One region of the Pantoea rwandensis genome, then DNA from elsewhere that is predicted to be linked to it. Evidence: predicted binding sites of a transcription regulator. Region 1 holds the regulator's gene; each other region holds the start of a gene.
The links. The regulator PurR, encoded in region 1, represses purine synthesis genes. The targets are predictions, from matches to a motif close to CANGCAAACGTTTGCNTG.
Positions count from the first base shown of each region.

Region 2: a site for PurR is predicted at 2,651-2,668, ahead of purL (phosphoribosylformylglycinamidine synthase). Genes of this name have one in related genera too.
Region 3: a site for PurR is predicted at 3,099-3,116, ahead of rbsD (D-ribose pyranase). Genes of this name have one in related genera too.
Region 4: a site for PurR is predicted at 2,961-2,978, ahead of LH22_RS02250 (NCS2 family permease). Genes of this name have one in related genera too.

Region 1 covers NZ_CP009454.1:2,944,440-2,952,027, forward strand. The annotation lists gene LH22_RS13395 (C40 family peptidase) at 135-920, shown strand; gene LH22_RS20620 (YnhF family membrane protein) at 1,009-1,098, opposite strand; gene purR (HTH-type transcriptional repressor PurR) at 1,372-2,397, shown strand; gene punR (DNA-binding transcriptional activator PunR) at 2,394-3,305, opposite strand; gene punC (purine nucleoside transporter PunC) at 3,414-4,616, shown strand; gene cfa (cyclopropane fatty acyl phospholipid synthase) at 4,926-6,074, shown strand; gene LH22_RS13420 (riboflavin synthase) at 6,121-6,771, opposite strand; gene LH22_RS13425 (MATE family efflux transporter) at 6,970-7,588, shown strand, end outside.
Region 2 covers NZ_CP009454.1:1,654,129-1,661,716, reverse strand. The annotation lists gene purL (phosphoribosylformylglycinamidine synthase) at 1-2,561, opposite strand, end outside; gene mltF (membrane-bound lytic murein transglycosylase MltF) at 2,833-4,290, shown strand; gene tadA (tRNA adenosine(34) deaminase TadA) at 4,287-4,781, opposite strand; gene yfhb (phosphatidylglycerophosphatase C) at 4,838-5,476, opposite strand; gene LH22_RS07575 (MurR/RpiR family transcriptional regulator) at 5,681-6,520, shown strand; gene LH22_RS07565 (YfhL family 4Fe-4S dicluster ferredoxin) at 6,933-7,181, shown strand; gene acpS (holo-ACP synthase) at 7,178-7,558, opposite strand; gene pdxJ (pyridoxine 5'-phosphate synthase) at 7,558-7,588, opposite strand, start outside.
Region 3 covers NZ_CP009454.1:542,985-550,572, forward strand. The annotation lists gene kup (low affinity potassium transporter Kup) at 1-391, shown strand, start outside; gene qseC (quorum sensing histidine kinase QseC) at 404-1,735, opposite strand; gene qseB (quorum sensing response regulator transcription factor QseB) at 1,732-2,394, opposite strand; gene LH22_RS02395 (YgiW/YdeI family stress tolerance OB fold protein) at 2,566-2,961, shown strand; gene rbsD (D-ribose pyranase) at 3,130-3,549, shown strand; gene rbsA (ribose ABC transporter ATP-binding protein RbsA) at 3,557-5,065, shown strand; gene rbsC (ribose ABC transporter permease) at 5,062-6,033, shown strand; gene rbsB (ribose ABC transporter substrate-binding protein RbsB) at 6,061-6,936, shown strand; gene rbsK (ribokinase) at 7,001-7,588, shown strand, end outside.
Region 4 covers NZ_CP009454.1:508,803-516,390, reverse strand. The annotation lists gene phoU (phosphate signaling complex protein PhoU) at 1-644, shown strand, start outside; gene LH22_RS02260 (MFS transporter) at 764-2,002, shown strand; gene yieH (6-phosphogluconate phosphatase) at 2,237-2,896, opposite strand; gene LH22_RS02250 (NCS2 family permease) at 3,047-4,360, shown strand; gene LH22_RS02245 (4'-phosphopantetheinyl transferase family protein) at 4,392-5,141, opposite strand; gene LH22_RS02240 (flavin reductase family protein) at 5,433-5,942, shown strand; gene LH22_RS02235 (malonic semialdehyde reductase) at 5,986-6,576, opposite strand; gene mnmE (tRNA uridine-5-carboxymethylaminomethyl(34) synthesis GTPase MnmE) at 6,934-7,588, opposite strand, start outside.

The DNA of each region.
Region 1 (7,588 bases):
CAGATTAATGGAAAAAGGCCTTACCTTTTGGAAAAAAAGTGGATTAGAATTGCTTCGGCGCTGATCGTTGATCAGATTTCTCTTACTCTGCCGCAGCCTGCTTTTTGCCAGACTGCTTAACCTGTAACCGGACTATGCGTTTACTGATTACGCTTTTCATACTGGCTTTTGCCCAACTGTTCTTTAACGTGGCTTCTGCTTCCCAGCATGCCCCGATTAATGCCAGTTTGCATAACGCCGAGAAAAAAAGTGCGCGCGAAGATGAGCGCCGCAAGCGACGCCCGGTTAAAACAACGGCTAAAAAGTCTCGCCTGACTACCGTGCAGAAGCTCAAGCTGAAAAAGCAGAGTAAAACCGAAACCGCCTTAAACAAATCCAGCCGCAAAAAATCCCTGCTGAAGTCGCCATTGAAAAAGTATGGCCATCAACGTCTCGCGAAAAAGTCCCCTGATATGGACGATGACGTTCAGGGACTCACCGGTATCAAGATGAGTAAATCCCACCGCCTGCGCTACCAAAAGGCACGCGAAACCGCGATGACGAAGTTGATGGGACAACTGGGCAAGCCTTACCAGTGGGGGGGCACCTCACCTCATACCGGTTTCGATTGCAGTGGTTTGGTGTGGTACGCGTATAAGGATTTGGTGAAATACAAATTCCCGCGCACGGCGAATGAGATGTATCACCTGCACGATGCCGCACCTATTAAGCGTGAGATGCTGGAGAAAGGGGATTTGGTATTCTTCCGCATCAATAATCGCGGGACTGCCGACCATGTGGGCGTTTACCTCGGCAACGGTAAATTCATCCAGTCTCCACGCACCGGTAAAGACATTCAAATTAGTGCATTAGGCGAAGACTACTGGCAGAAACACTATGTGGGTGCGCGCCGTATGATGACACCAAAAACTATTCGCTAATTGTTGCGCAACAACATCCTGTGGCTCTCGCCACAAAAAAAGCCGGACGCTTAATCAGTGCCGGCTTTTTTTATTGATGCGTTTTGAATCAATGAAGAATGGCAGTGAAGCTAAACGCAATAATCATCAACAGTGCGCCAACCGTGGTCATTAGCGCCAGCTTTAAATCTGTACTCATCACTACTCCTTAGTCACACATTTATTATGGTTAAAACAATTTTCGCACAGCGGTGGGCAAAAATCTCGTCTTATCCGCGTTGGCTTGCTAGAATCGCCGCCTTTCGTTGCGCAACTGATTTTGCGCATGCTGTATTTACAGCCTGCTGAAGTGATTTTCCCTGCCTGAAACGGCAGATTTGCCCCCTTTTTAGGGCGTAAAACCCTTCGCAGACGCAAACGTTTAACAATATACTTATCAGTAAGTTGCGATAAGCCGGGGAGTACCTTTTTCATGGCAACAATTAAAGATGTAGCGAAACGCGCCGGTGTATCAACTACCACTGTTTCGCATGTCATCAACAAAACGCGTTTTGTCGCAGAGGAAACGCGTAACGCCGTATGGGAAGCGATCAAAGAGCTGCACTATTCGCCGAGCGCCGTTGCGCGCAGTTTGAAGGTGAATCACACCAAAACGCTGGGACTGTTGGCCACCTCCAGTGAAGCGCCCTATTTTGCCGAAATTATTGAAGCCGTTGAGAACCACTGTTTCGAACGCGGCTATACCTTGATTCTGGGCAATGCGCATAACGATTTACAAAAGCAGCGCGCTTATCTGTCGATGATGGCGCAAAAGCGTGTGGATGGTCTCTTAGTCATGTGCTCCGAGTATCCTGACGATTTACTGCAGATGCTGGAAGAGAACCGCAATATCCCGATGGTGGTCATGGACTGGGGCGCCTCTCGCGGCGACTTCACCGATACCGTGCAGGATAACGCCTTCCACGGCGGTTATCTGGCGGGTCGTTACCTGATTGAGCGCGGTCACCGTGATATTGGTGCCATTCCGGGCCAAATGGAGCGCAACACCGGCGGGGGGCGCCATGCGGGCTTCCTGCAGGCGATGAGCGAAGCCGGTGTGACTGTGCGGCCGGAATGGGTGGTTCAGGGCGACTTCGAGCCAGAATCAGGTTATCAGGCGATGCAGCAGATCCTTAATCAGAAACAGCGTCCGACCGCCGTGTTCTGTGGTGGCGATATCATGGCGATGGGCGCGATTTGTGCCGCCGATGAGATGGGGCTGCGCGTGCCGCAGGATATCTCCGTTATTGGCTATGATAACGTGCGCAACGCGCGCTATTTCACCCCGGCGCTGACCACGGTCCACCAGCCGAAGGCTCAGTTGGGCGAGAAAGCACTGGAAATGTTACTGGATCGTATCACCAGCAAACGCGAAGAGCCGCAAACCATAGAAGTGCAGCCAACATTGATTGAGCGCCGCTCTGTGGCGGACGGTCCATTCCGCGATTACCGCCGTTAATGCTGATTTTCGCTGAGCCATTCGTGGTTCAGCGTTTCAGCATCGCCGAGATAGGCGAGTAACCACTCCAGCGCGGGTGACGCACGCTGTTCTGACCAGCTGACGCAGCAGGGGCTTTCCGGAAACGGCTGCGGCAGTGATAACTCCACCAGCGCGCCATTGTCGAGTAAAGGTCGCGCGAGGTGGCCTGGCACCATGCCCACGCACAATCCCGCCTGCAAACAGTCCATTCCCGTTTCCCACTCTGGCACCACTAAACGCCGCTGATTATCCAATGTCCAGGTCATGCGTCGTGGTAATGCGCGAGAGGTATCTTCCAATACCAGCGATGGCCAGGCACGCAGCGCTTCTTCATTGAGTTCAGCATGCGCGGCCAGAGGATGGTCGGGACTGACCACACAACGCCAGTTAAGGGCACCCATGTCCTGAAACGCAAAACGTCCGCCTACAGGGATCGCCTGAGTGGCGCCAATCGCCACATCGACCCGCCCGTCCGCTAAGGCATCCCATACACCGTTAAATACCTCGTAGCTGATAATCAATTCCATATCAGGGAAATGACGGTAAAAGTCCTTTACCATTTGCCGGGTACGCTGTGGTTTTACAATGCAATCCACGGCAATACTGAGTTGTCCGCGCCAGCCATTCGCCAGTTGCTGGCACTGCCTGCGGGTTGCCAGCATTTTTTTGATAACAGATCGCCCTTCCCGCACAAAATGCTCGCCTGCAGGGGTTAAAACCACCTCACGGTGCTGACGCTCAAACAACGGCACGGCCAACCAGGTTTCCAGCTGACGCACCGTGTAGCTGACGGCAGAGGGCACGCGATGCAACTCCTGGGCCGCAGCACTAAAACTGCCATTGCGCGCGACAGCGTCCACCACTTCCAGCGCATATTCAGACCACATATTTTTGCCTTCAAAAATTTTAACAGCACTGCGCAAATATTAGCGTTTCACAAAGAATGACGCACTCTTTTACACTCCCCGGCGTTCAATCTGCCAATGAGAATCACTATGTTGTCGTCAAAAGGATTTATTCCCTACCTTGCTGTGCTCAGTATGCTCGGCTTCCTCGCTACGGATATGTATCTGCCCGCCTTTGGGGACATGCAACGCGACTTCGCCACCGCACCGGGCACCATCAGCGCCAGCCTCAGTCTGTTTCTCGGTGGATTTGCCTGCGCGCAGGTATTCTGGGGACCGCTGTCAGATCGTTTTGGACGTAAACCGATTTTACTGGCAGGTTTGACGATTTTTGCCCTGGGTTGCCTGGGGATGTTATGGGTGACGGACGTCAACATGATGCTGGCACTGCGCTTTGTGCAGGCAGTTGGTGTGTGCGCCGCTGCCGTCAGTTGGCAGGCACTGGTGGTCGATCGCTATCCTAAAGCCCAGGCTAACAAAGTGTTCGCCACCATTATGCCGCTGGTTGCCCTTTCCCCCGCGCTGGCCCCTTTACTGGGAGCGTGGCTGATGGGCCATTTCCACTGGCGCAGCATCTTTATCGCGCTGACGATCATCACCGTGCTGCTGATCATCGGAACCTTGCCACTTGCCGCGCCTAAAAAAACCAAAGCCGATCATACCCCGCAACCCGGCTGGCTGAATCTGTTCACCACGCGTGTTTACAGCGGCAACGTGCTGATTTACTCGGCGTGTTCTGCCAGTTTCTTTGCCTGGTTAACCGGTTCGCCCTTCATCCTGGCGTCAGCGGGTTTAACCCCCGCCGATATTGGTCTGAGCTATATTCCGCAGACCATTGCGTTTCTGATTGGTGGCTTTGGTTGCCGTGCGATGCTGAGCCGTTATCAAGGGTCACAACTGCTGCCATGGCTGTTGGTGCTCTACAGCCTGAGCATTTTGAGTCTGTTTGTCGTCGCGATGATGCCCGCGCCCTCTTTGATTGCACTGCTGCTGCCCTTCTGCGGCATGGCACTGGCGAATGGCGCCATCTATCCGATTGTGGTGGCCACTGCATTAGCGCCCTTCCCACATGCCACAGGTAAGGCGGCAGGCCTCCAAAACCTGCTGCAACTGGGCTTATGCTTTATTGCCAGCCTGCTGGTCTCGGCCGGATTACAACAAGCGCTTTACAACACCACACTGGTGATGGTCGCCACGGTAGTTCTGGCATGGGCCGGTTTCATCTGGCAACGCAGCCTAAACGCACAAAGTGATATTGCTCACACCTCCTGTCCCTGCGAAGATAATCACTGATGCAACGAATATCGTTAGCAAACTAACGATAACCCGTTGAATATTGACCCACGTGAGCATATACTCAGTGGGTCAGCATTTCTGCAACAAATCAATAACATAATTGCATTATTTTTAAGCGACTCTGTCGCTGGGATGGCGTCTGCACGATCTTCCTCTCCTGATTGATGACAGACATTTCTATTCAGATTCATACCTCTGTAAAACGTCGGATATCTGGCGCACGGATTTTCCGTGAGTTCTCTCACAGGCCTTAGGAAATTGACTATTATTTCCACAGGTTCAAATCGGAAGGGTGATGGAGAAGCTATGAGTTCATCGTGTATAGAAGAAGTGAGCCTTGAAGAAAACCACTGGTTTCGCATCGTCAACGAATTACTGGAACGGGCTGATGTTGCAGTCAATGGCACACGCCCCTGGGATATTCAGGTCAAGCATCCGGATTTTTTCAAACGTGTTTTGCAGGAAGGATCGCTAGGTCTGGGCGAAAGTTATATGGATGGCTGGTGGGAATGCGAACAATTAGATGTCTTTTTCCATCGCGTTCTGCAACACCATCTGGATAAACAACTCCCGCGTCATTTTAAAGATACCTTGCGTATTGCGGCCGCGCGTTTAACCAATTTACAGTCGAAAAAACGTGCCTGGATTGTCGGGAAAGAGCATTACGACCTCGGTAACGATCTTTTTTCACTGATGCTCGATCCCTTTATGCAGTATTCCTGCGGTTACTGGAAAGACGCAGAGACACTGGAACAGGCTCAGTCTGCCAAGCTGGATATGATCTGCCGTAAATTGCAGCTTGAACCTGGCATGACGCTGCTGGATATCGGTTGCGGCTGGGGCGGATTGGCGGAATTTGCCGCACGCAATTACGGTGTTAAAGTGCATGGTGTGACCATTTCCGCAGAACAGCAGAAGTTGGCACAGCAACGCTGCGAAGGGTTGGACGTCACCATCTTGCTGCAGGATTACCGCGATTTGAATTTGCAGTTCGATCGCATTGTATCAGTCGGTATGTTCGAACACGTGGGGCCGAAAAACTATGCCACTTATTTTGATGTTGCCGATCGCAATCTCAAACCAGACGGCATATTTTTACTGCATACCATTGGTGCCATCACCACCGACATGAATGTTGATCCCTGGATTGATAAATACATCTTCCCCAATGGATGTTTACCCTCTGTGCGCCAGATTGCGGATGCCAGCGAAAAACATTTTATTATGGAAGACTGGCATAATTTTGGTGCGGATTATGACACCACATTAATGGCATGGCATGAACGGTTCCTGGCGTCCTGGCCGCAGCTTGAAGAAAAATACGGCGATCGCTTCAAACGGATGTTCAGTTATTACCTCAATGCTTGCGCCGGCGCTTTCCGTGCGCGTGACATCCAATTGTGGCAGGTGGTCTTTAGTCGCGGTAAAGAAGGGGGTTTACGCGTTGGGCGTTGATCAATGACAGCAAGAGAAAAGGCGCCGCGGCGCCTTTTTTATTGGATTACTCTGCGTCTGCGGCTTGCGCCAGCGCAATGGCCGCAGCTTCGCGCTGAGCCAGCACGCGTTCCACCGTCTCGACAATCGCCTGAGTATGGGGATCGATCTCAATATTCACCTTATGTCCCAGTTTTTTCGCACCCAGCGTGGTGCGCTCCAGGGTTTCTGGAATCAGATGCACGCAGAATTTACTCTTGGTGACGTCACCCACGGTCAGGCTGATGCCATCGATACCGACGAAACCTTTATGCAGGATATATTTGATCTGAGAAGCATCCTGCAATTTAAACCACACTTCACGGTTATTTTCTGACTGAATGATTTTGCAGATTTCTGCAGTGGTCATAATATGGCCAGACATTAAATGTCCGCCAATTTCATCACTGAACTTCGCCGCGCGCTCAATATTCACTACATCGCCAACCGCTAATTCTCCCAGGTTGGTAATGCGCAGGGTTTCTTTGATCAGGTCGAAGCTCACGCGATCGCCCTCAATCGCCGTCACCGTCAGGCAGCAACCGTTGTGCGCCACCGATGCCCCCAACGCTAATCCCGGTAAGAGCTCTTCCGGCAGACGAACGATATGGGTACGAAACAACTCTTTTTCTTCCACGGCGATAATTTCGGCCGTGCCCTGCACAATTCCAGTAAACATACTTTCAGCCTCTGCGAAGTTTGCGCCAGTTTATCACAGCTTGGGCTGCGCGGTTTAATTTGCCGGAGTTCAAACTTTACACAATCAACTTAACAAAATGCGATCAAAGTTTGGTGGAACGCAGCGCTACCGCTACACTATGCCGCGCATTCTTTGGGGATATCCCCCTCTTCTCTTCTTAATTTAAGCAGGTGTTACGTGCAGAAGTATTTAACAGAAGCGCGTCAATTGCTGGCCCTCGCGATCCCGGTCATCCTTGCTCAGGTGGCTCAGACGGCGATGGGTTTTGTGGATACCATTATGGCCGGTGCGGTGAGCGCCACGGATATGGCCGCCGTTGCTGTCGGCACCTCTATCTGGCTTCCCGCCATTCTGTTTGGTCATGGTCTTCTGCTGGCGTTGACGCCCACCGTTGCACAATTCAACGGTTCAGGACGGCGCGAACGCATCGCGGAACAAGTACGTCAGGGTTACTGGCTGGCGCTGGCAGTCGCCTTGCTGGTTATGCTGGTGCTGTGGAATGCAGGGTATCTGATTCATGCCATGCACGATATCGATCCGCAACTGGCCGCGAAAGCCGAAGGCTACCTGCATGCATTATTGTGGGGTGCACCCGGTTACCTGTTCTTCCAGGTGGCACGTAATCAGTGCGACGGATTATCAAAAACCAAGCCAGCCATGCTGCTGGGCTTTTTAGGCTTGCTGGTTAACATTCCGCTGAACTACGTGTTCATTTATGGTCATTTCGGTATGCCCGCTCTCGGGGGCGTAGGCTGTGGTGTCGCCACCGCCTCGGTTTACTGGGTGATGTTTATCG
Region 2 (7,588 bases), 1.3 Mb from region 1:
TTATCGCCTAACTGACGGTAAACCTGTGACAGTGCAGTAGCACCCAGGGTGTTTGCGCCGTTGCCCAGATCAATCAGCATCAGCAGGTTATCATGGGCAGCTTGCAGTTGAGGCGTTACGGTGCGGCGCACGTCTTCTACACGCGCAAAGGCGGTGATCACCAGCGACAGCGGCGAGGTCATCTCACGCTCTTCGGTACCCTGCTGCCAGCGGGTTTTCATCGACATTGAGTCTTTGCCCACTGGAATCGTGATGCCCAGCGCCGGACAAAGTTCTTCACCGACCGCTTTCACTGCCGCATATAAACCGGCATCTTCACCCGGGTGACCCGCTGCCGCCATCCAGTTCGCAGACAGCTTCACACGCTGCAGTGAACCAATCGCAGTGGCCGCCAGGTTGGTCAGCGCTTCACCGACCGCTAAACGGCCAGATGCAGCGAAGTCCAGCAAGGCGACTGGAGCGCGTTCGCCCAGTGAGAAGGCTTCGCCGTGATAGCTATCCAGGCTGGCGGTGGTCACTGCACAGTTCGCTACCGGGATCTGCCATGGGCCGACCATCTGGTCACGCGCCACCATACCAGTTACCGAACGGTCACCGATGGTAATCAGGAAGGTTTTCTCTGCCACAGTTGGCAGATGCAGTACGCGATTAACGGCGTCAGCCACGGTAATTCCGTCACGCACCAGCGCATCGCCTTTGGCCTGCTGAGTGGCAACATCACGCGTCATCTTCGGCGTTTTGCCCAACAGCACGTCCAACGGCATGTCGATAGGGTTGTTATCGAAGTGGCTATCCGCCAGGTTCAGGTGCAGCTCTTCGGTGGCTTCACCGATCACCGCATATGGCGCACGCTCACGCTTACACAGCTCGTCAAACAACGCCAGCTGAGCCGGTGCCACTGCCAGCACATAACGTTCCTGGGATTCGTTACACCACACTTCCAGCGGGCTCATGCCTGGCTCATCGTTGAGAATGTCGCGCAGGTTGAAGTTACCACCACGGCCGCCATCGCTCACCAGCTCTGGCATGGCGTTCGACAGACCGCCTGCACCCACATCGTGGATGAACAGAATCGGGTTGGCTTCGCCCAGCTGCCAGCAACGATCGATCACTTCCTGGCAGCGACGCTCCATTTCTGGGTTGTCGCGCTGGACTGATGCAAAATCCAGATCCGCATCAGACTGACCAGACGCCATTGAAGAGGCTGCTCCGCCGCCGAGCCCAATGTTCATCGCAGGCCCGCCGAGCACGATCAGTTTCGCGCCAACGACGATCTCACCCTTCTGCACGTGGTCAGCTCGGATGTTACCAATACCGCCCGCCAGCATGATCGGCTTATGGTAGCCACGCAGTTCTGAGCCATTATGGCTGTTCACGCGCTCTTCATAAGTACGGAAGTAACCGTTCAGTGCAGGACGGCCAAATTCGTTGTTGAACGCTGCGCCGCCCAGTGGGCCTTCAGTCATGATATCCAGCGCGGTAACAATACGCTCCGGCTTACCAAAATCTTCTTCCCACGGCTGTTCAAAACCAGGAATACGCAGGTTAGAGACGGAGAAACCGACCAGGCCCGCTTTTGGCTTCGCGCCACGTCCCGTTGCGCCTTCATCACGGATTTCACCGCCGGAACCGGTCGCAGCACCTGGCCACGGCGAAATCGCGGTGGGGTGGTTATGGGTTTCCACCTTCATCAGGATATGCGCCTCTTCCTGATGGAAGGTGTATTCGCCCTTCTGCGCATCGGCGTAGAAGCGGCCCACTTTTGAACCTTCCATCACCGCGGCGTTGTCTTTATAAGCAGACAGCACGTGCTCAGGATTATGCTCAAAGGTGTTTTTAATCATTTTAAACAGCGACTTCGGCTGTTTTTCACCGTCGATAATCCAGTCGGCGTTGAAGATTTTATGACGGCAGTGCTCGGAGTTTGCCTGAGCAAACATATAGAGCTCGATGTCGTTCGGATTACGGCCCAGTTTGGTGAAGGCATTCAGCAAATAGTCGATTTCGTCATCGGCCAGCGCCAGGCCCAGCGTGGTGTTGGCCTGTTCCAGTGCAATGCGACCGGCACCCAGCACATCAACGCTTTTCAGCGGCTGTGGTTCATGATGCGCGAACAGCTGCTGTGCTTCATTCAGGTCACCGAACACGGTCTCCATCATGCGGTCATGTAGCAGGCTAGCCAGCTGTTGCCATTGCGCTTCCGTCAGCTGCGGTGCCTGCACATAGAAGGCCATGCCGCGTTCGAGGCGGATAACCTGGGGCAGATCGCAGTTGTGCGCGATATCGGTGGCTTTTGATGACCACGGAGAAATGGTGCCGGGACGCGGCGTCACCAGTAACAGACGCCCTTGTGGCGCGTGCTCGGCGAGAGAAGGACCGTATTTCAGCAGACGTTGCAGGCGGGCATGTTCATCCGCACTGAGCGGTGCACTGACATCGGCAAAATGGACGTACTCGGCGTAAATATCACTCACTGGCAGGTGAGCGTCCTGAAAGCGGGTCAGCAGTTTGTTTACACGAAATGCCGACAGAGCGGGCGAACCACGCAGAATTTCCATCATCAAAGATCTCTCGTCTTCGAAGCGCCGGGCGACGCTTCATTGGGCGCAACAGGGGAAAACGGGCGGTATTATAGAGAAACAGCACGGGTTACGAAACCGTTTGCGCATAAAATCTGGCACTCAGCATTTGGCTGAATTTTGCACAATTCTTGCTATATAAGTTGCCCTGCTGCGCTTTGTTGCGCAAAATGCCCATCGCTCTGGGAGTGAAAACAACATAAATACTGCCTTTTAAAAGACAGAGGCCTGTGAGCCATTACGAGACAACTATTTGAAACGCCTGAAAATAAACTATCTGCTGATCGGTCTGATCACCGTGCTGCTTGCGCTGGCACTGTGGCCTTCCATCCCCTGGTACGGGGGCGGAAAAGACGCGTTATCGCAGATTAAATCACGTGGAGTGCTGCGCATCAGTACCGTCAACTCCCCGCTGACTTACTACACCATCAATAATGCACCAGCCGGTATGGATTACGAGCTGGCGAAACGCTTCGCCGATTATCTTGGCGTCAAACTCGAGGTTACGGTGCGTCCGAACCTCGGCGATCTGTTTGACGATCTGGATGATGGTAAGGCGGATTTGCTCGCAGCTGGGCTGATCTACAACGGTGAACGCCTTGCCCACTATCAAAGTGGACCGAGCTACTACTCTGTTTCGCAGCAGTTGGTGTACCGCATTGATAAGCCACGGCCGAAGACGCTCGGCGATTTGAAAGGCCGCCTGATTGTGCAGTCCGGTTCGGCATATCTGTCAACTTTACGTTCCGCCAAAGCTGACAGCTATCCCGATCTCGATTGGGCGATCTCTACCGATCAGGGACAGAAAGCGCTGCTGGAAGCCGTCGCCGACGGCAAGCTGGATTACACCGTGGGCGATTCGGTCACCATCGGCTTATTGCAGCGCATCCATCCGCAGCTGGCCGTCGCATTTGACATCACCGATGAAGAACCGGTTACCTGGTATCTGCCACGCAATGATGATGACAGTCTGAATGCGGCAATGCTCGACTTCTATAGCCAGATGGGCGAAGAGGGCACAATGGCGCGCCTCGAAGAGAAGTATCTCGGTCACGTTGGCACTTTTGATTACGTGGATACCCGCACCTTCCTGCGCGCGATTGATAACACGTTGCCGGATATCAAACCGTTGTTTGAGAAATACGCGGCGAGCATGGACTGGCGTCTGCTGGCAGCCATCTCTTATCAGGAGTCGCACTGGAATCCGCAGGCGACCTCGCCGACCGGCGTGCGCGGCATGATGATGTTGACGCGTAACACCGCTGACAGCCTCGACGTCAACGATCGCCTTGATCCTGAGCAGAGCATCCGTGGCGGCAGCGAATACCTGCAACGTATGATGGAGAAGGTGCCGGACACCATTCCTGATGATGAGCGCATCTGGTTTGCATTAGCGGCATATAACATGGGCTATGCGCACATGCTGGATGCCCGCAAGCTGACGGCCAAACAAGGCGGTAATCCTGATAGCTGGGCCGATGTCAAACAGCGTCTGCCGATGCTGAGCCAGAAGCGTTATTACGCGCAAACCTCCTACGGCTACGCGCGCGGCCATGAAGCCTACAACTATGTAGAGAACATCCGTAAGTATCAGATCAGTCTGGTGGGATATCTGCAGGAACAGGAGAAGCGCATCGCTCAGCAGTCGGCGCTGGAAGCCGAACTGGGCGCCGGTTACCCGGCGGTCGAACCTAAGATTGCGATGAACTAACCTTCGCGCTGCGCCTGCCGCAGCGCTTTCTTTTGCTCGCGGCGCATGCGGAAGAAATCACTTAACATCCCGGCGCACTCGTCCGCCAGTACACCGCAATCAATCTGAATCTGATGATTCATGCCTGGATGACCAATCACGTCCATGAGCGAGCCCGCTGCGCCCGTTTTCTCATCCTTTGCGCCATAGACGAGCCGCGTAATGCGGCTGTGCACCATCGCACCGGCGCACATCACGCACGGCTCCAGCGTCACATACAACGTGGTGTCGAGCAGGCGATAGTTTTCGAGAATTTTACCGCCCTGGCGCAGCGCCATGATCTCGGCATGCGCGGTCGGATCGCACTGACCAATCGGCCGATTCCAGCCTTCACCGATCACTTTATCGCCCTGCACTAATACCGCGCCCACCGGCACTTCGCCCTGTTCCCACGCGCGACGCGCCAGCCCCAGCGCATGGCGCATCCAATATTCATCAGTTTGTGGGTTCACCGGGCAGCTCCTGCGGATTTAAAGGCGGCGCATTATAGACGGAATCGCCGCATGATTCACTCCAGCTGTTGCAGCTCACCGCGTGATGTTACCCGCCAGCGATGCTGGCAGAAGAACAGCAGCGGGTTATCCTGTTTACTGTCGCTGTAACCGCTGTAGAGTTGCAATGGTGTACCAATCTTCTCTTCGAGTTGAGCAACCTTCTCATGCCCGAGGCAACGCATGGCTAATACGCGCCCCCCTAAACCGGGTTGCATCTGGCTGGCAATCAGTTGAACGCGCGGCAGAAAGGCCGAATCGAAATAGACCTGCTCCACCAGTGATTGTGGCGAACCGGTGATCAGCCACACATCCGCATCATCGCTGCTGAGATAATCCGTCAGACGTTGTTGCACCACCGGAAAAGCGGTGACGCGCTGGCGGAACCATGTCGCGAACGCGGCCTCACGCTGACGCAGGCGCAGCTCACTGTGGCCGAAGGTAATGGCCCACAGCAGCAAGCTCATTGGCCAGCGCGCAGCGCGCCCTTTAAACAGCATTCCCAGACCAATCACCGGCAACAGCGGCACCACCAGCAACAGGTTGATCGGCTGACGTCGCAGCAGATAACGCATAAAGGTGCCAAACATGTCCTGCTGATGCAGCGTGCCATCGAGATCGAAAAACACCACGCGGCGTTGCGTACCCTTTGTCAAACTCCACTCCTTATCTTTCCTTTCTACGGCTTGCCCTACAGTGTAGCCAGCTTCAACGGCGGGAGCGAAAGCAGTCATTTTTAATTCCAATGACCACAATGCCAGCTGAATAGTTTATTCTTTGTGTCGGCGTGCTGTCATTAAAACCTGACGGTGCGAAAAGAGACTAAGCTCAAGCGGGATTAGATGGATTAAGGATCGAACATGAGTTCATTGCTGCGAATTCGCCAGCTCTACCCTCGACTGGCGCTAAATGAGCGTCGGCTGGCGGATTTTTTGCTGTCGCAGCCGGATCGGGCACGGCATCTGAGTTCACAAAAACTGGCTGAGGAATCAGGCGTCAGCCAGTCGAGCGTGGTGAAGTTTGCCCAAAAATTGGGCTATAAGGGATTTCCTGCGCTGAAACTGGCACTGAGTGAGTCGCTGGCGGATCGTGACGCCATCACCGTGCACAATCATATTCTCAGCGACGATCCCCTCAAAGTGGTCGGCGAAAAATTACTGACTGAGAAAATTTCCGCTATCCGCGCCACGCTGGATATCAACAGCGAAGAGAAACTGCTGCAAACCCTGCAATTGCTGAAAAACGCCAACCGCATTTTGTTAGTGGGCATCGGTGCGTCGGGGTTAGTGGCGAAAGATTTCTCATGGAAGCTGATGAAGATTGGCATCAACGCGGTCGCTGAGCAGGATATGCATGCTTTACTGGCGAGCGTGCAGGCGATGGCACCGGGAGATGTGCTGCTGGCGATTTCCTATACCGGTGAGCGGCGTGAAATTAACCTTGCGGCGCAGGAAGCCGCGCAGTTGGGAGTCGACGTGCTGGCGTTTACCGGCTTTACTCCCAACTCACTGCAACAGTGCGCGACAATTTGCCTGTACACCGTTGCCGAGGAGCAAAGTACGCGCAGTGCCGCAATCTCATCCACCAGTGCACAACTGGCGCTGACCGACCTGCTGTTTATGGCGTTGGTACAAAACGATCCAGAGCGCGCTTCCAGCCACATACGGCATAGTGAAGAGTTGGTAAAAAAATTGGTGTGAGATGAAAAAGGCCGCTATTCGGCCTTTTTGCTTTGCGTGGTGGGATCGTGACGGCAGGCCTGGCGGCTCGCATGCTGCAGGTTATGCAGGCAGTCATCGCATAAAGAGGCATCATCTGACATCCAACGCGCCAGCCAACCTCGCGCAACACCGCAATGAATACATTGCTGCTTTAAAAACATGTCTTTCAACGCGTTAATTTTTTTCATAGTACTTACGACAAGCGTTCACACTGATAATTTCAGCACAAAATGATAACTCAGAGTTTTCCTGATGCCTGGCTGACTTATAGCGAATTCTGCTTCAGTGAGCTTAATTCCCGCTTTGTTTGATCCAGCACAACAAACCCTGCGCCTGCAGAAGCCGATTTTATGATAAGGTGCGCGCCTTCTTTCTCAGGCTAACGGCGATCATGGCTTTACTCATTACGGCGAAATGCATCAATTGCGATATGTGCGAACCTGAATGCCCGAACCAGGCTATCAGCTTAGGTGAGATGATCTATGAGATTGATGTCGACCGCTGCACCGAGTGCGTAGGTCATTATGATGTGCCGACCTGCCAAAGCGTCTGCCCGATTGATAACACCATTATTTCTGACCCACAGCACCCGGAAACCCGCGAGGCGCTGTGGGAGAAATTTGTCGTGTTGCACCCTTAGTCTTCGATGATCACCGTTGCGCAGGCGTAGTGGCGCTCATCGGCCAGGGTAACATGCACATGTTTCACGCCCAACTGGCTGGCAATCACTTTTGCCTGTTCGAAAAAGCGTAAGCCCGGTTTGCCAAGCGCATCGTTGTACACTTCGAATTGATTAAAGGCCAGGCCACCGCGAATTCCGGTACCAAAGGCTTTGGCCGCCGCTTCTTTCACCGCAAAACGTTTGGCAAGAAAACGCACCGGCTGCTGGTGCGCCTGATACTGTTGCCACTCGGCTTCGCTTAAGACGCGACGCGCCAGACGATCGCCGGATCGCTCAATCACACCGGCAATACGTTCAATTTCAACGATGTCACTGCCGAGTCCAAGAATCGCCATTAGCGACGCGCTTCCCGCATCAACTGCTTC
Region 3 (7,588 bases), 1.9 Mb from region 1:
TAATCTCAAGCACAACAAAGTGCTGCATGAGCGTGTGGTACTGCTGACGCTACGTACCGAAGATGCGCCTTACGTGCATAACGTGCGTCGCGTTACCATCGAACAGCTATCGCCCACCTTCTGGCGCGTGGTGGCGAGTTACGGCTGGCGTGAAACCCCGAACGTGGAAGAAATTTTCCACCGCTGCGGGCTGGAAGGTCTCAACTGCCGCATGATGGAAACCTCATTCTTCATGTCCCATGAATCGCTGATTATTGGCGATCGCCCGTGGTATCTGCGTTTGCGCGGCAAACTGTTCCTTGCGCTGCAACGCAATGCGCTGCGTGCGCCGGATCAGTTTGAAATCCCGCCTAATCGCGTGATCGAGCTGGGCACGCAAGTCGAGATTTAAGGATTAAGCGCGTCACCAGCTTAAGGTGACGCACAAGCCTTGAGGCTGCACATGGCTGAATGCGATGCGAATACCGTGCAGTTGCGCAATGTTTTTCACAATCGATATTCCTAAACCGCTGCCCGTTTGCGTCTGCCCCGGTGGTCGCCAGAAACGCTCACCAAGGCGCGCAAGCTGCTCATCGCTAACGCCTGACCCGTTATCTTCAATAATTATCGCCCGCGCGTTTAACGTGAACTGAATCTGGCTGCCCGGCGGCGCATAGCGCAGCGCGTTATCCAGCAGGTTACGCATCAGCAAATTCAACAGCAGAGGATGACCGTTCATCACCGGTTCGGCCTGTGCATGCAGTTGTAGATCCATTTTCTGCGCTTCCGCCTGCGGGAAATGTTCCACCAGCAAATTTTGCAGCAGCGGTGCCAGTGGCACTGGCTGGAATTCGCTGCGCAGATCGTCTGCTTCTACTCTTGAAAGCGTTAAGAGCTGATCCACCAGCCGGGTGGCGCGCTGGATGCCGCTATCAAGCTGCTGCAATGCCCGTTTGCGCATTGCTTCGTCATCATCCGCCAGCTGAATCACTTCACTCTGCACGCGCAGTGCCGCTAACGGGCTGCGTAGTTCGTGCGCCGCATCGGAGGTAAAACGGCGCTCGCGCTGCAGGAGTTGCGCCATACGGTGAAACAGCCCGTTTAATGCCGCCACCAACGGCTGCACCTCTTTGGGCAAGCGTGCTTCTTCGAGCGGTGTGGCGTCATCGGGTGCTCGCAACCGGAGTGATGCCGTCAGGCGCTTCAGCGGGCGCAATTCGAACCACACCAATGCCAGCAGCATCAGCAGCATAAAGGGCATGGCGTAAAGCCACGGCATCAAACTCGCCAGTGCCAGATCGCGCGTCATATCGTCGCGGTATTCCCACTCCTGTCCCACTACCACGCGATATTGTTTATCAGCAGAAGTCAGCCAAAGCAGCCGCCAACTGTCATCGTCGCCGCGCAGACGACCCTCGCGAAAACCGTCACGCTTATCATCAAACTGCATATCGCGCCCGTTCTCGCCATCGTTAAGCAACGGCTGGCCGTCCGCACGGAAAATGGCAAACGCCAGTGCATCATCATCCTGATCGCCGCGGTGATGGCGCAAAATGGATTTGGTTCCTGGCAGAGAGGCGGCGTGCAAGCTGGTGGGATCGAGTGACAGCAGGCGTTTGGCAAACAGCATTTGCTGGGTATCGAATAGCTCATTAACGGTGTCGCGGGTCTGATGCCAGGCACTGTAACTGGCCACCCCGCCGCACAGCACAATCAGCAGCACAAAGCCGATGGCGAGTCGTAGAAACAGACTCATTCTGCCGTACCGAGGGTATAACCTACGCCGTGCACGGTACGAATAAACGCGGTGCCGAGCTTTTTGCGCAGATGATGAATATGCACTTCTACTGCGTTGCTGGAGACATCGTCATCCCAGCTGTAGAGTTTTTCCTCCAGCTGGCTGCGGGTTAGCACGCGACCCGGATTGCGCATAAACAGCTCCAGCAGCGCCAGCTCCCGGCTCTTCAGGCTGATGGCTTCACCATCAATCCAGACGCTGTGGCTGCCAGGCGACATCACCACCTTGCCGTGTTTCAACTCGGGCTGTAGTTGTCCATGACGGCGGCGAATCAGCGCCTGTAAACGCGCGGCGACTTCAGCGAGCGCGAAGGGCTTACACAAATAGTCGTCAGCGCCTGACTGTAATCCTTGTACGCGCTGATCGAGTGCATCACGTGCGGTGAGGATCAGCACGGGTACATCTGCGCCCTGCTCACGCCATTGACGCAGGATCTCCAGCCCATCGCGCCCGGGCAGCGAAAGATCCAGTACCACGGCATCCCACGGTGCGGCCGATAGAGCCTGAAATCCCGCTTCGCCTGACACGAACCAGTCAACGCTGAAGCCGAGTTTCGTTAGCCCGACTTTCAGACCATCGCCAATCAGCGTGTCGTCCTCGATCAATAATATGCGCATGCGTTTCTCCTTAAGTGCAAGAGTCGTTATACGAAGCAAAAGTCGGCTTGTACAGCGTCAATCGCCGCAGATTGGCTATTTTTCGTGTTTTTTTACCCCTTAAGATCCTGTTAAGAACCCTATGCTGTAATAACCTCCGTATCCCACACATTCATGGAACAGAGGTGAAAAATGAAAAAGAGTGCAGCGCTAATCGCAATTGTGATGTTGGCCTCCACGCCGGTTCTGGCCGCACAACAGGGTGGCTTTGTTGACCCGAATGCGCCCAAGGCTCAGGTTCACGCAGGTGGCTTCCAGGCAGATAACACCAGTGTTGTGACTGTGAAGCAGGCAGAAGAGATGAAGGATGATAGCTGGATTACTGTGCGCGGTTATCTGGATAAGCAAATCGGTGATGAGGATTATCTGTTCCGCGACAGCAGTGGCAACATGAAAGTGGAAATCGACCATAAGCGTTGGCATGGACAGACCATCACGCCGAAGGATCAGGTTGAACTGACCGGCGAGCTGGATAAGGATTTTAATTCCATCGAGCTGGACGTTAAGCAGGTCCGCAAGCTGCCATAACACTCTTCAGAGCCGCTCAGGCGGCTCGCATCCCCCCAAACTCAAATTATCCCCGGCACAAGCGAAACGTTTCGATGGCGATCACATTTCCGTGATGACGTCATTGAGTTGACGCGCACATTTAATACACTCCCGCTCAGCGAAACGTTTCGCTGTGGAGTGGAAGAAATGAAAAAAGGTCGCTTGTTAAACGCTGAACTCTCTCATGTGATTGCCCGCCTGGGGCACACCGATACGCTGACGATTGCGGATGCGGGCTTGCCGATTCCGGCCGGACCACAGCGAATCGATCTGGCGTTGACGCCGGGAACGCCCGAATTTTTACAGGTGGTTGATGTTGTCACTCAGGAGATGCAAGTCGAAAGCGCCCTGATGGCGGAGGAGATCAAGCAACACAATCCGCAACTCCACAGCGCACTGCTCGCCGTGCTCGATGCCTTGCAACGGCACCAGGGGAATGTCATCACCATCCGTTACACCAGCCATGAACAGTTCAAACAAGAAACGCAGCGTAGTCAGGCAGTCATTCGCAGCGGAGAGTGTTCTCCGTATGCGAATGTCATCCTGAGCGCTGGCGTAACCTTCTGAGGTCGTTATGCAACCGTTATTGCAACTCAAAGGGATTGAAAAGTCGTTTCCCGGCGTAAAAGCGCTGAATGGCGCTTCACTGGCTGTTTATCCGGGGCGCGTGATGGCGCTGGTGGGTGAAAACGGCGCGGGGAAATCCACCATGATGAAAGTGCTAACTGGCATTTACAGCATGGATGCGGGCTCACTGCAGTGGCTGGGCAAGGATGTGGCTTTTTCTGGACCGAAAGCGTCGCAGGAAGCGGGCATTGGCATTATTCATCAGGAACTTAACCTGATTCCGCAATTGACCGTTGCGGAGAATATTTTCCTCGGTCGCGAATTTGTTAACCGCTTTGGCCGCATCGAATGGAACCGGATGTACGCCGAGGCGGATGCCTTATTACATCGTCTGAACCTGCGCTTCAACAGCCATAAGCTGGTGGGCGATTTATCGATTGGCGATCAGCAGATGGTTGAGATTGCCAAAGTACTTAGCTTCGAGTCGAAGGTCATCATTATGGATGAACCGACCGATGCGCTGACCGATACCGAAACCCTGTCGTTGTTCCGCGTGATCAATGAACTGAAAGCGCAGGGCTGCGGCATTGTTTATATCTCTCACCGCATGAAAGAGATCTTCGAGATTTGCGATGACGTCACCGTGTTTCGTGACGGGCAATTTATTGCCGAGCGCGCGGTGAGCGATCTCAGCGAAGAGAGTCTGATCGAGATGATGGTGGGTCGTAAGCTGGAAGATCAATACCCGCATATCGATCAGGCGCCAGGCGATATTCGTTTAACTGTTGAAAATCTCAGCGGGCCGGGCGTGGATAACGTTAGCTTTACTCTGCGCAAAGGGGAAATCCTTGGTATTTCCGGTTTGATGGGCGCGGGACGCACCGAATTGATGAAAGTGCTGTACGGCGCACTGCCGCGCAGCAAAGGCACGGTGACACTTAATGGCCGCGAAATCATCACCCGATCACCTCAGGATGGCCTCGCCAACGGCATTGTTTACATCTCCGAAGACCGTAAGCGCGATGGCCTGGTGCTCGGCATGTCAGTGAAAGAGAACATGTCGCTGACCGCATTGCGTTACTTCAGCCATACCACCGGTAATCTCAAACACAGCGAAGAGCAGTTAGCCGTCGGTGACTTCATCCGTTTGTTCAACGTTAAAACCCCTTCTATGGAGCAGCCGATTGGCCTGCTGTCTGGCGGTAACCAGCAGAAAGTGGCGATTGCGCGTGGCTTAATGACGCGCCCGAACGTACTGATTCTGGATGAGCCGACGCGTGGCGTGGACGTGGGTGCGAAAAAAGAGATTTATCAGTTAATTAACCAGTTTAAAGCCGAAGGGCTGAGCATCATTTTGGTGTCATCGGAAATGCCGGAAGTGCTGGGCATGAGCGATCGCATCCTGGTGATGCATGAAGGCCATCTGAGTGGCGAATTTTCCCGTGAGCAGGCTACCCAGGAATCCCTGATGGCGGCGGCAGTCGGTAAGCAACACAGCGAGGAGTTAGTTGTATGAGCACCCAAACCTTACCCGCCAGCCGTCGCTGGTTTAGCAAAGCCTGGCTGCTGGAGCAGAAATCGCTGATTGCGCTGATCGTGCTGATTGCCGTGGTGGCGAGCCAAAGCCCGAACTTCTTCACCGTTGCCAACATGTTCAACATTCTGCAGCAGACCTCGGTTAACGCCATTATGGCCGTCGGCATGACGCTGGTGATTCTGACTTCGGGTATTGATCTGTCGGTGGGCTCGCTGCTGGCACTCACTGGTGCGGTCGCAGCTTCGATTGTCGGTTTGGAAGTGAATGCGCTGGTGGCAGTAGCGGCTTCGCTGGCACTGGGTGCGGCAATTGGCGGTATTACCGGCGTGATTGTGGCGCGCGGCAAGGTACAGGCGTTTATCGCCACGCTGGTCATGATGCTGCTGCTGCGCGGCGTCACCATGGTGTACACCAACGGCAGCCCGATCAATACCGGTTTTAGTGATAACGCCGATCTGTTTGGCTGGTTTGGTATTGGTCGTCCGCTGGGCATCCCAACGCCGGTGTGGCTGATGGCAGTGGTGTTCGCGCTGGCGTGGTACATGCTGCATCACACGCGCCTCGGTCGTTACATCTATGCGTTAGGCGGCAATGAAGCGGCGACACGTCTGTCAGGTATCAACGTTAACCGCGTCAAAATCATCGTCTATTCGCTGTGTGGTCTGTTGGCGGCGCTGGCGGGCACCATCGAAGTCGCGCGTCTTTCCTCTGCGCAACCGACGGCAGGCACCGGTTATGAACTGGATGCGATTGCGGCGGTGGTATTAGGCGGAACCAGCCTGGCGGGCGGCAAAGGTCGCATTATGGGCACGCTGATTGGCGCGCTGATCCTGGGTTTCCTGAACAACGGCCTGAATCTGATGGGCGTATCTTCTTACTACCAAATGATTGTTAAAGCCGTTGTCATTCTGCTGGCGGTGCTGGTGGATAACAAAAGCAGCAAATAACTCTGACCTTCACACAGGACTCTATAAATGAAAAAGTTAACTGCATTGGCCGTCATCCTTGGCGCCACCCTCAGTGCTGGCGCGATGGCTAAGGACACCATTGCGCTGGTTGTATCAACGCTGAATAATCCGTTCTTTGTGTCTCTGAAAGATGGCGCACAGAAAGAAGCCGACAAACTGGGTTATAACCTGGTGGTGCTGGATTCGCAGAATAACCCGGCGAAAGAGCTGGCGAACGTACAGGACCTGACTGTGCGTGGCACCAAGCTGATGCTGATTAACCCAACGGATTCTGATGCCGTGGGTAATGCCGTGAAGATGGCCAACCAGGCTAACATTCCGGTGATCACCCTGGACCGCGTGGCGGCACAGGGCACCGTGGTGAGCCACGTGGCTTCTGACAACCGCTTCGGCGGTAAAATGGCCGGTGACTTCATTGCGAAGAAACTGGGCGATGGCGCAAAAATCATTGAGCTGCAGGGTATTGCCGGGACTTCCGCAGCGCGCGAGCGTGGCGAAGGCTTCAAGCAGGCTGCTGATGCGCACAAATTTAATATCCTGGCGAGCCAGCCAGCAGATTTCGACCGTACTAAAGGTCTGAACGTGATGCAGAACCTGCTGCAGGCGCATCCGGATGTACAGGCGGTATTTGCTCAGAACGACGAAATGGCGCTGGGCGCACTGCGTGCGCTGCAGACTGCCGGTAAAACCGATGTGCTGGTGGTGGGCTTTGACGGTACCGCTGACGGTGTGAAAGCGGTAGAAGCCGGTAAACTGACCGCCACAGTGGCGCAGATGCCTGATAAAATTGGCGTGATTGGTGTGGACACTGCCGATAAAGTGCTGAAAGGCGAAAAAGTACAGTCGGTTAATCCAGTTGACCTGAAGCTGGTCACCAAATAAAAAACAAAGAAAAGCATGGCAACGCGCCACCGTCCTGGTGGCGCAACTTTCTGGATCACTCCCTATGAACACAAGCGCAAAACTGGCGGTACTTGGCAGCATCAATGCCGACCACATTCTGAACCTCACCCATTTTCCGCGTCCGGGCGAAACGGTGATCGGCAAACAGTATCAGATTGCCTTTGGTGGCAAAGGGGCTAACCAGGCCGTGGCGGCCGGTCGTGCTGGCGCGGATATCGCTTTTATTGCCTGTGTAGGTGAAGATGACATTGGCGAACGTATCCGCCAGCAGCTGCAGCAGGACCGTATTGATACTGCTCCGGTAGAAATCGTGGCAGACGAAGCCACCGGCGTGGCGATGATCTTCGTGAATGGCGAAGGTGAAAATAATATCGGCATTTATTCCGGTGCTAACGCGGCGCTGACGCCAGCTTGTGTCGATCGCCATCAGCAAGTGATTGCTGATGCTGAGGCCTTGCTGATGCAGTTGGAATCGCCGCTGGAAAGCGTGTTGGCGGCAGCGAAGATTGCGCATGCCAATGCCACGCAAGTGATTCTGAATCCAGCGCCTGCCACTCATTTGTCTGATGAGCTGCTGGCCTTAATCGATATCATCACACCGAACGAAACCGAAGCCGAAATTCTGACCGGC
Region 4 (7,588 bases), 1.9 Mb from region 1:
TGGTGGAGCAGCAGCTTACCGATGCCATTACCGCGATGCACAACCAGGATGGCGAGCTGGCACGTCGTGTGATCGACGGTGACCAGAAGGTCAACATGATGGAAGTGGAGATTGATGAAGCCTGCGTACGCATCATCGCCAAACGTCAGCCTACCGCCAGCGACTTGCGCCTGGTGATGGCAATCATCAAGACCATCTCTGAGCTGGAACGTATCGGTGACGTCGCTGAGAAAATCAGCCGCACGGCGCTGGAGAAGTTCAGCCAGCAGCACCTGCCGCTGCTGGTGAGTCTGGAATCTCTGGGTCGCCACACCGTGCAGATGCTGCACGACGTGCTGGATGCCTTCGCGCGTATGGATCTGAATGAAGCCATTAAGATCTATCGTGAAGATAAGAAGGTCGACAAAGAGTACGAAGGCATTGTGCGTCAGCTGATGACCTACATGATGGAAGATCCACGCACCATCCCAAGTGTACTGACGGCGCTGTTCTGTGCCCGCGCTATCGAGCGTATCGGTGACCGTTGCCAGAACATCTGCGAAATTATCTTCTATTTCGTTAAAGGTCAGGATTTCCGTCACGTTGGCGGCGACAAGCTGGATGAACTGCTGTCAGGTGATGACGGCAGCAATAAACCCTCTTAATTGCCGTTTCGGCTGCCTGTTGCGACTGTGGCAAACAGGCAGCCATCTTCATTTCTGATTGGTCTCCGCGATTCCCTCTCTTTATACTTGGCGCACTTTTTTCTGCCAGGTGCTGTTAAATGTCTTCCCCAATAACGAAAAAAAACGCCGTGACGCCGGCAAAAGCGATGGTTGCTGCCATTAGTGGCTATGCGATGGACGGCTTCGATCTGTTAATTCTGGGCTTTATGTTACCGGCAATCAGCGTCTCGCTGGCGCTCGATCCCTCTCAGGCCGGTTCGCTGGTCACCTGGACGCTGATCGGCGCGGTGATTGGCGGTATTGTGTTTGGCCATCTCAGCGATCGTTATGGTCGTATCCGTATTCTCACCGTGACCATTCTGATGTTCTCCATCTTTACCGGGCTGTGCGCGGTGGCGCAGGGGTACAGGGATTTGCTGGCCTACCGCACGCTGGCAGGCGTAGGGCTGGGCGGTGAATTTGGTATTGGCATGGCGCTGATTGCGGAAGCCTGGCCGAAAGAGAAGCGTAATCGCGCCTCGGCATGGGTCGGCATCGGCTGGCAGCTCGGTGTACTGCTGGCCGCCTTTATTACGCCGCCATTGCTGAGCGTGATTGGCTGGCGCGGCATGTTCCTGGTGGGCTTACTGCCTGCGCTGGTGTCGTTTGTGATTCGCCGCAGTATGGGCGAGCCGGAAGGCTTCACGCGTCACGTGGAAAAAACACCGCAGCTGTCGTTCGCCGCACGTATCAAACTGCTGTTTGCCGATCGCGCCACCAGCAAAGCCAGTCTGGGCATCTTTATTCTCTGCTCGGTGCAGAATTTCGGCTACTACGGTCTGATGATCTGGATGCCAAGTTACCTCTCATCCAGCTTTGGTTTTAGCCTGACCAAATCCGGCTTGTGGACGGCGGTGACCGTGGTGGGCATGACCTTTGGTATCTGGCTGTTTGGCGTATTGGCCGATCGCTTCGCGCGCTGGAAAATCTTTCTGCTGTACCAGTTTGGCGCGGTCGCCATGGTGGTGGTGTATGCGCAGTTGCGCGATCCTACCGTCATGCTGTTTACCGGCGCGATCATGGGGATGTTTGTGAACGGCATGATCGGCGGTTACGGCGCGCTGATCTCGGACACCTTCCCACCTCAGGCGCGCGCAACCGCGCAGAACGTGTTGTTCAACCTTGGACGCGGTGTCGGCGGCTTTGGTCCACTGGTGATTGGTCTGCTGGCGGCGCAAATCTCGTTTACCGCGGCGATCACGCTGCTGGCGCTGATTTACCTGCTGGATATCGTGGCGACGTTGTTCCTGCTGCCGAAGAAGCAGAGTAACGAGGATTCGCTGGGCGCGATTGGCTAAGGCGTTTAGGTTACCTGGTGCGCATAAATGCGCACCCGATTAGATCTTACCTGCGAACTGTTCAAAATCGCACACCGGCCTCTGTAGGGGCAGCACCAGGTTCCACCGGGCACACAGGGAACAGATCAGACCGACCACAGAGGTAACACTTTTGTGGTCAGTCGATTTGAATCATGCATTGCCCGGACATCCTGCGCCGGTTTCTGCAGGGGCGACATTCATGCCGCCCTGGGTTTACACCAAATCCCAACCCCTTGCGCGCCACAGCGCTGGCAATTGCGCCATATCGTCAAAGCGCGTCACCAGCGGATGATCCAACTCCGGATTGTGCGCATCAGCGCAGTAGTAAAATACCGGAATGCCCGCCGCGATCCCCGCACGCGCACCAGCCTCTGAATCGTCCACCAGAATGCACTTCTCAATCGGCACCTGCATTTGCTCCGCCGCGTGATACATCAACTCGGGATCGGGCTTCCAGTGATTAATGTCATAACCGCTGTACAGCCGACCTTCGAGGTGTGGCAGCATGCCGGTTAAACCCAGCGAGTGCTGCATCTTCTTCACTGTCCCGTTCGAGACCACGCACATCGGCACTTTCACGCTTTCCACCAGCGCTTTGGCACCGGTAATCGGCTTCAGGTCGAGGTCAAACAGGCGGGCGACATCAGCGCGATAGGCGGTTTCGAATTCTTCGATGGGAACGTCGATTTGATGCTTCGCCAGTACATCCCGCACGATGTCATAGAGCTTAACCCCTTTGTACTGCTCAAACATCTGCTGCAAAGAGAGCTCAATACCGTATTGGGCAAAGGTGTTGACGTAAGATTGCGTACAGATCACTTCACTGTCGACCAGCGTACCGTCGCAATCGAAAAACACACATTCAACTGACATCGCACATCATCCTTTTATTAAACAACCAGCTGACACTCTAGCGCACTCAGCGCAGAAAGCGACTCCGGCAACCGTTTGCGAATAATCAGTGTTTTGCCCGGCTAAAATCTATAGGATACGCGGCGATAAATTTTTTTCCGGGACAGTTGAATGAACAATCAGGGCTTGTTGCAGCGCATCTTTAAGCTGCAGGAACACGGCACAACCGCGCGCACCGAAGTGATCGCCGGTTTCACGACTTTCCTGACGATGGTGTACATCGTCTTTGTAAACCCGCAAATTTTGGGCGCGGCAGGCATGGATACCCAGGCGGTGTTTGTCACCACCTGTTTGATAGCGGCCTTTGGCAGCATCCTGATGGGGCTGGTGGCGAACTTGCCGGTGGCACTGGCACCGGCGATGGGGCTGAACGCTTTCTTCGCGTTTGTGGTGGTTGGCGCCATGGGTTACTCATGGCAGGTTGGCATGGGGGCGATCTTCTGGGGGGCGCTCGGTCTGCTGATCCTCACGCTGCTGCGCGTACGTTACTGGATGATTGCCAACATCCCAATGAGCCTGCGCGTCGGCATCACCGCCGGTATCGGCCTGTTTATCGCTATGATGGGGCTGAAAAACGCCGGTATCATCGTGCCGAATGCCGACACCATTGTGACGGTCGGGAATCTGACCTCGCATAGCGTACTGCTGGGGGCGCTGGGCTTCTTCATTATCGCGATTCTGGCCTCACGCAATATCCACGCGGCGGTGCTGGTATCAATTGTGGTCACTACGGCGATTGGCTTAGCCATTGGCGATGTGAAATTCAGCGGTGTATTTGCCGCGCCGCCGGCAGTGACATCGGTGGTGGGTCAGGTCGATATTAAAGGGGCGTTCAACATCGGTATGGCGGGAGTGATCTTCTCCTTTATGCTGGTCAACCTGTTCGACTCTTCCGGCACGCTGATCGGTGTCACCGATAAGGCCGGACTGACCGATGAAAAGGGCACTTTCCCGCGCATGAAGCAGGCGCTGTATGTCGATAGCATCAGCTCGGTGACCGGTTCGCTAATCGGCACTTCTTCGGTGACGGCGTATATCGAAAGCTCTTCAGGTGTGGCGATTGGTGGCCGCACCGGTTTGATGGCGGTGATCACCGGCATTCTGTTCCTGCTGGTGATGTTCCTGTCGCCGCTGGCTGCGATGGTGCCGGCCTATGCGGCCGCTGGAGCGCTGATTTACGTTGGCGTATTGATGACGGCATCACTGTCACGCGTGCGCTGGGACGATCTTACCGAAGCGGTCCCGGCGTTTGTCACGGCGGCGATGATGCCTTTCAGCTTCTCGATCACCGAAGGTATCGCGCTGGGCTTCATCTCGTACTGTGTGATGAAGCTTGGCACAGGACGCTGGCGTGAAATCAGCCCGTGCGTGGTGATTGTTGCCCTGTTGTTTGTGCTAAAAATCGCGTTTATCGACGCGCACTAAAAATAACAGGCCGCGATTGCGGCCTGTTTTGTTAGAGATGTCCGATTTCTTGCGGTGTGGGAGTGAGGCTGGTCAGACGCAGCGAGCGCGGGCCAATATTCGGTTTGCTCATTTCAACGTCGCGCAATGGCTGCCATTGCTGCTGTGCATCAATCTCCCACAGGCATAAGCGCTCAGTGCCCGGAGAGAGCGCGCACGACCACACCAGAATCGGCTCGGCATCACATACCGCCTGAATATCCGGAAACACGCTGGAGCGCAGACGGCCGGCAGCAGGGTGCAACTGCAGCGAACCGGCACCGTTCTCACTTTCACCCGTTAATTTGAGGATGCTCTGGCGCAGCGTCCAGATTTGCGTCACCGCTTCCATGAAATCCTGCTGCGCGTTGATCCACGCCTTTTCACCGGATGAGAGATCCTGCGTGAGCGTGTCCTGCGTCTGACGGCTGTGGGCGCGGACAATCTCCATATCCAATCCCGCCCGCCCGCCTTCTTCCGCCAGCAGCACACCAACCATATTACCGGCGTAAGCAATACTAAAGTCAGGGAGGTTTGGATCGGCAAAGCAAGGACGTCCGCTGCTGGTGGTCACAAGCGGCGGGAGTTCACGAATGCCATAAACACGCAGCATGAGCTGAGCCAGCAATTCGCGTGCGGCAAGAAAACGGCTACGGCGCTTGTCAGGGAAGCGCTCGGCGCTGTTAATCACATCCTGTGGAACCCGCAACTGCTCTGAAGAGAGCGGCGAGTTACCCATCCAACGTACAAAATGACTAGCCATCTGTCGCTCCGTGAAAATGGTCAGATAATCATCAGGGCTATTGTAGGAATTTTCTCAGAGGTTTGCATCCGGCATAACATGGAATGACCAAAAATCAGATAAGACCGAAGCGGCGGCTAATCCCATCCGATGAATTTGCATATAACGCTTTTGCTGATTTTGCGCGGATAGGGTGCCGTAAAGTCTGAGGTAGTGTAGGATTTGGGCAACCAAAAGCACATCGAAGTGCGTGAACAATCCACCTCAAGATAATCGTGCCCATCGCAGCAGCATGCACGTCGGAGTTTTTTTATGTCAGTAACTTCACTTACTCGCCAGGAATCAATCTCACTTGATGAATTTCGTCATGGTATGCGCCGCCTGACCGCAGGCGTTTCTTTAGTGACCACCGAGTTTCAGGGCGAAAAGCTGGGTCTGATTGCGACCTCCGTTAGCTCACTGGCTGCCGAGCCGCCAAGCCTGCTGGTGTGTGTTAACCGTAGTGCATCCAGCCACGACGCATTTGTGAATGCTGGCCATTTCGCTGTGAACGTCTTGCGTGAACAGCATGACGATTTATGCGCGCAGTTCAGTCAGTCTGCACGTCGCGCAGAACGCTTCCAGAGCGGTGAGTGGCAAACGCTGAACACCGGTGCACCGGTGCTGGCTGATGCATTGGTGAGTTTTGACTGCCAGCTGGAGAAAGTGGTGGAGTGGAATACGCACAGCGTGCTGCTGGCGCGCATCGTTGGCATTTCACTGCCAGGTGAAGCGGCGGAGCCGATGGTGTACTTCAATAGCGGTTTTCACTCGCTGGGTTAATGTGAGTGACAGGCGTCGCGCAATGCCCGACGCCTGGAATCAATCAGGCAAATTTGCTGGCTTCATCAAAGCCAAGGCGCGGTAAACGCGCATGCAGTTTGCTGGCTTCACCGTAGCCAAGGTTAATCAGTAAATTCACCTGCCATTTGCTTTCGCTAAAGAAGGCTTCATTGACTTTTGATGGGTCAAAACCGGACATCGGGCCGGCATCCAGCCCCAGCGAACGGGCCGCCAGAATTAAATATCCTGCCTGCAGGCTGCTATTGCGGAAGGCCGTCTCTTTCGCCAGATCCGGGCTGCTGGTGAACCAGCTGCGTGCATCACCGTGCGGGAAGAGTTTGGGCAGCGCTTCATAGAACTCAGGATCCCACGCCACGATCACCGTTGCCGGTGCTGCCATGGTTTTGTCCACGTTGCCGGAGGAGAGTGCAGGTTTCAGCTTCTCTTTGCCTTCCTGCGAAGTGACAAACACGAACCGTCCCGGTGAACAGTTGGCTGAAGTCGGGCCGAGCGCGGTCAGGCTATAGAGTTGCTGCAGCACATCATGAGAAATCGGTTTGTCCTGCCAGTAGCTGTGGGTGCGAGCGTCATTGAACAGCGCGTTCAGCGCCACGCTGTCGAGCGGTGTACTCATGTTTCTCTCCTGTTCAGGCAGCAACTTGCGCCTAATGTTTAGCATGAATCGTGGGTGAGGCCGGTACGCTTTAGCACGGGCCAGCGATCGTTATACTGCAAAGGAGAGGGGGTGCCAAATAACAAAGATGCATGTTTTACATCTGTTAGGCTATGGGGTTAAGCGAGCAGAGCGTGCTTTGAGTCCATCAAGAATAGTCGTTTGAATTTCTGTCGGAAAATCGTCAGGCAATTGAGACGTCACGCGCGCAATAACCTCATCTAGGCTTTATAGCAGATAAAGTCAGTCTTACCCGCTATAACAGGTAAGGTTGTTTTTACCTGCTATAGCGTGTGAAGAGAAAAAATGTAGATGGGTTTATTTACCAATACAGAAGCTGGAGAAAATCCTGCCGAGCAGATCGTCGGAGGTGAACTCACCGGTGATCTCGCTAAGTGCCTGCTGCGCCAGACGCAGCTCTTCCGCCAGCAGTTCACCCGCCCATGCACCCAGCAGCTGGTCTTTACCCTGCTGTAAGTGAGTGGCTGCTAACTCCAATGCCTGCAGATGGCGGCGGCGTGCCAGGAAGCCACCTTCCATATTGCCAGAGAAGCCCATGCTCTGTTTCAGATGGTCGCGCAGTGCATCCACGCCTTCCCCCGTCCGCGCAGAGAGGCGAATCAGTGAGTGGTCATTCACTTCTGTCAGACCCAGCACTTCGCCGGTCATATCGGCTTTGTTACGCACCACGGTAATCGGCAGTTGTGCCGGTAAACGTGCGACAAAATCAGGCCAGATTGCGGCCGCTTCTGTGGCGTCGGTGGTGGTGCCATCCACCATAAACAGCACGCGATCGGCTTGCTCGATTTCCTGCCAGGCGCGTTCAATTCCAATGCGCTCAACTTCATCACTGGCTTCACGCAGCCCCGCAGTATCGATGATGTGCAGCGGCATGCCGTCGATATGAATATGCTCACGCAGCACGTCACGCGTGGTGCCAGCGATATCGGTGACAATCGCGGCTTCACGACCG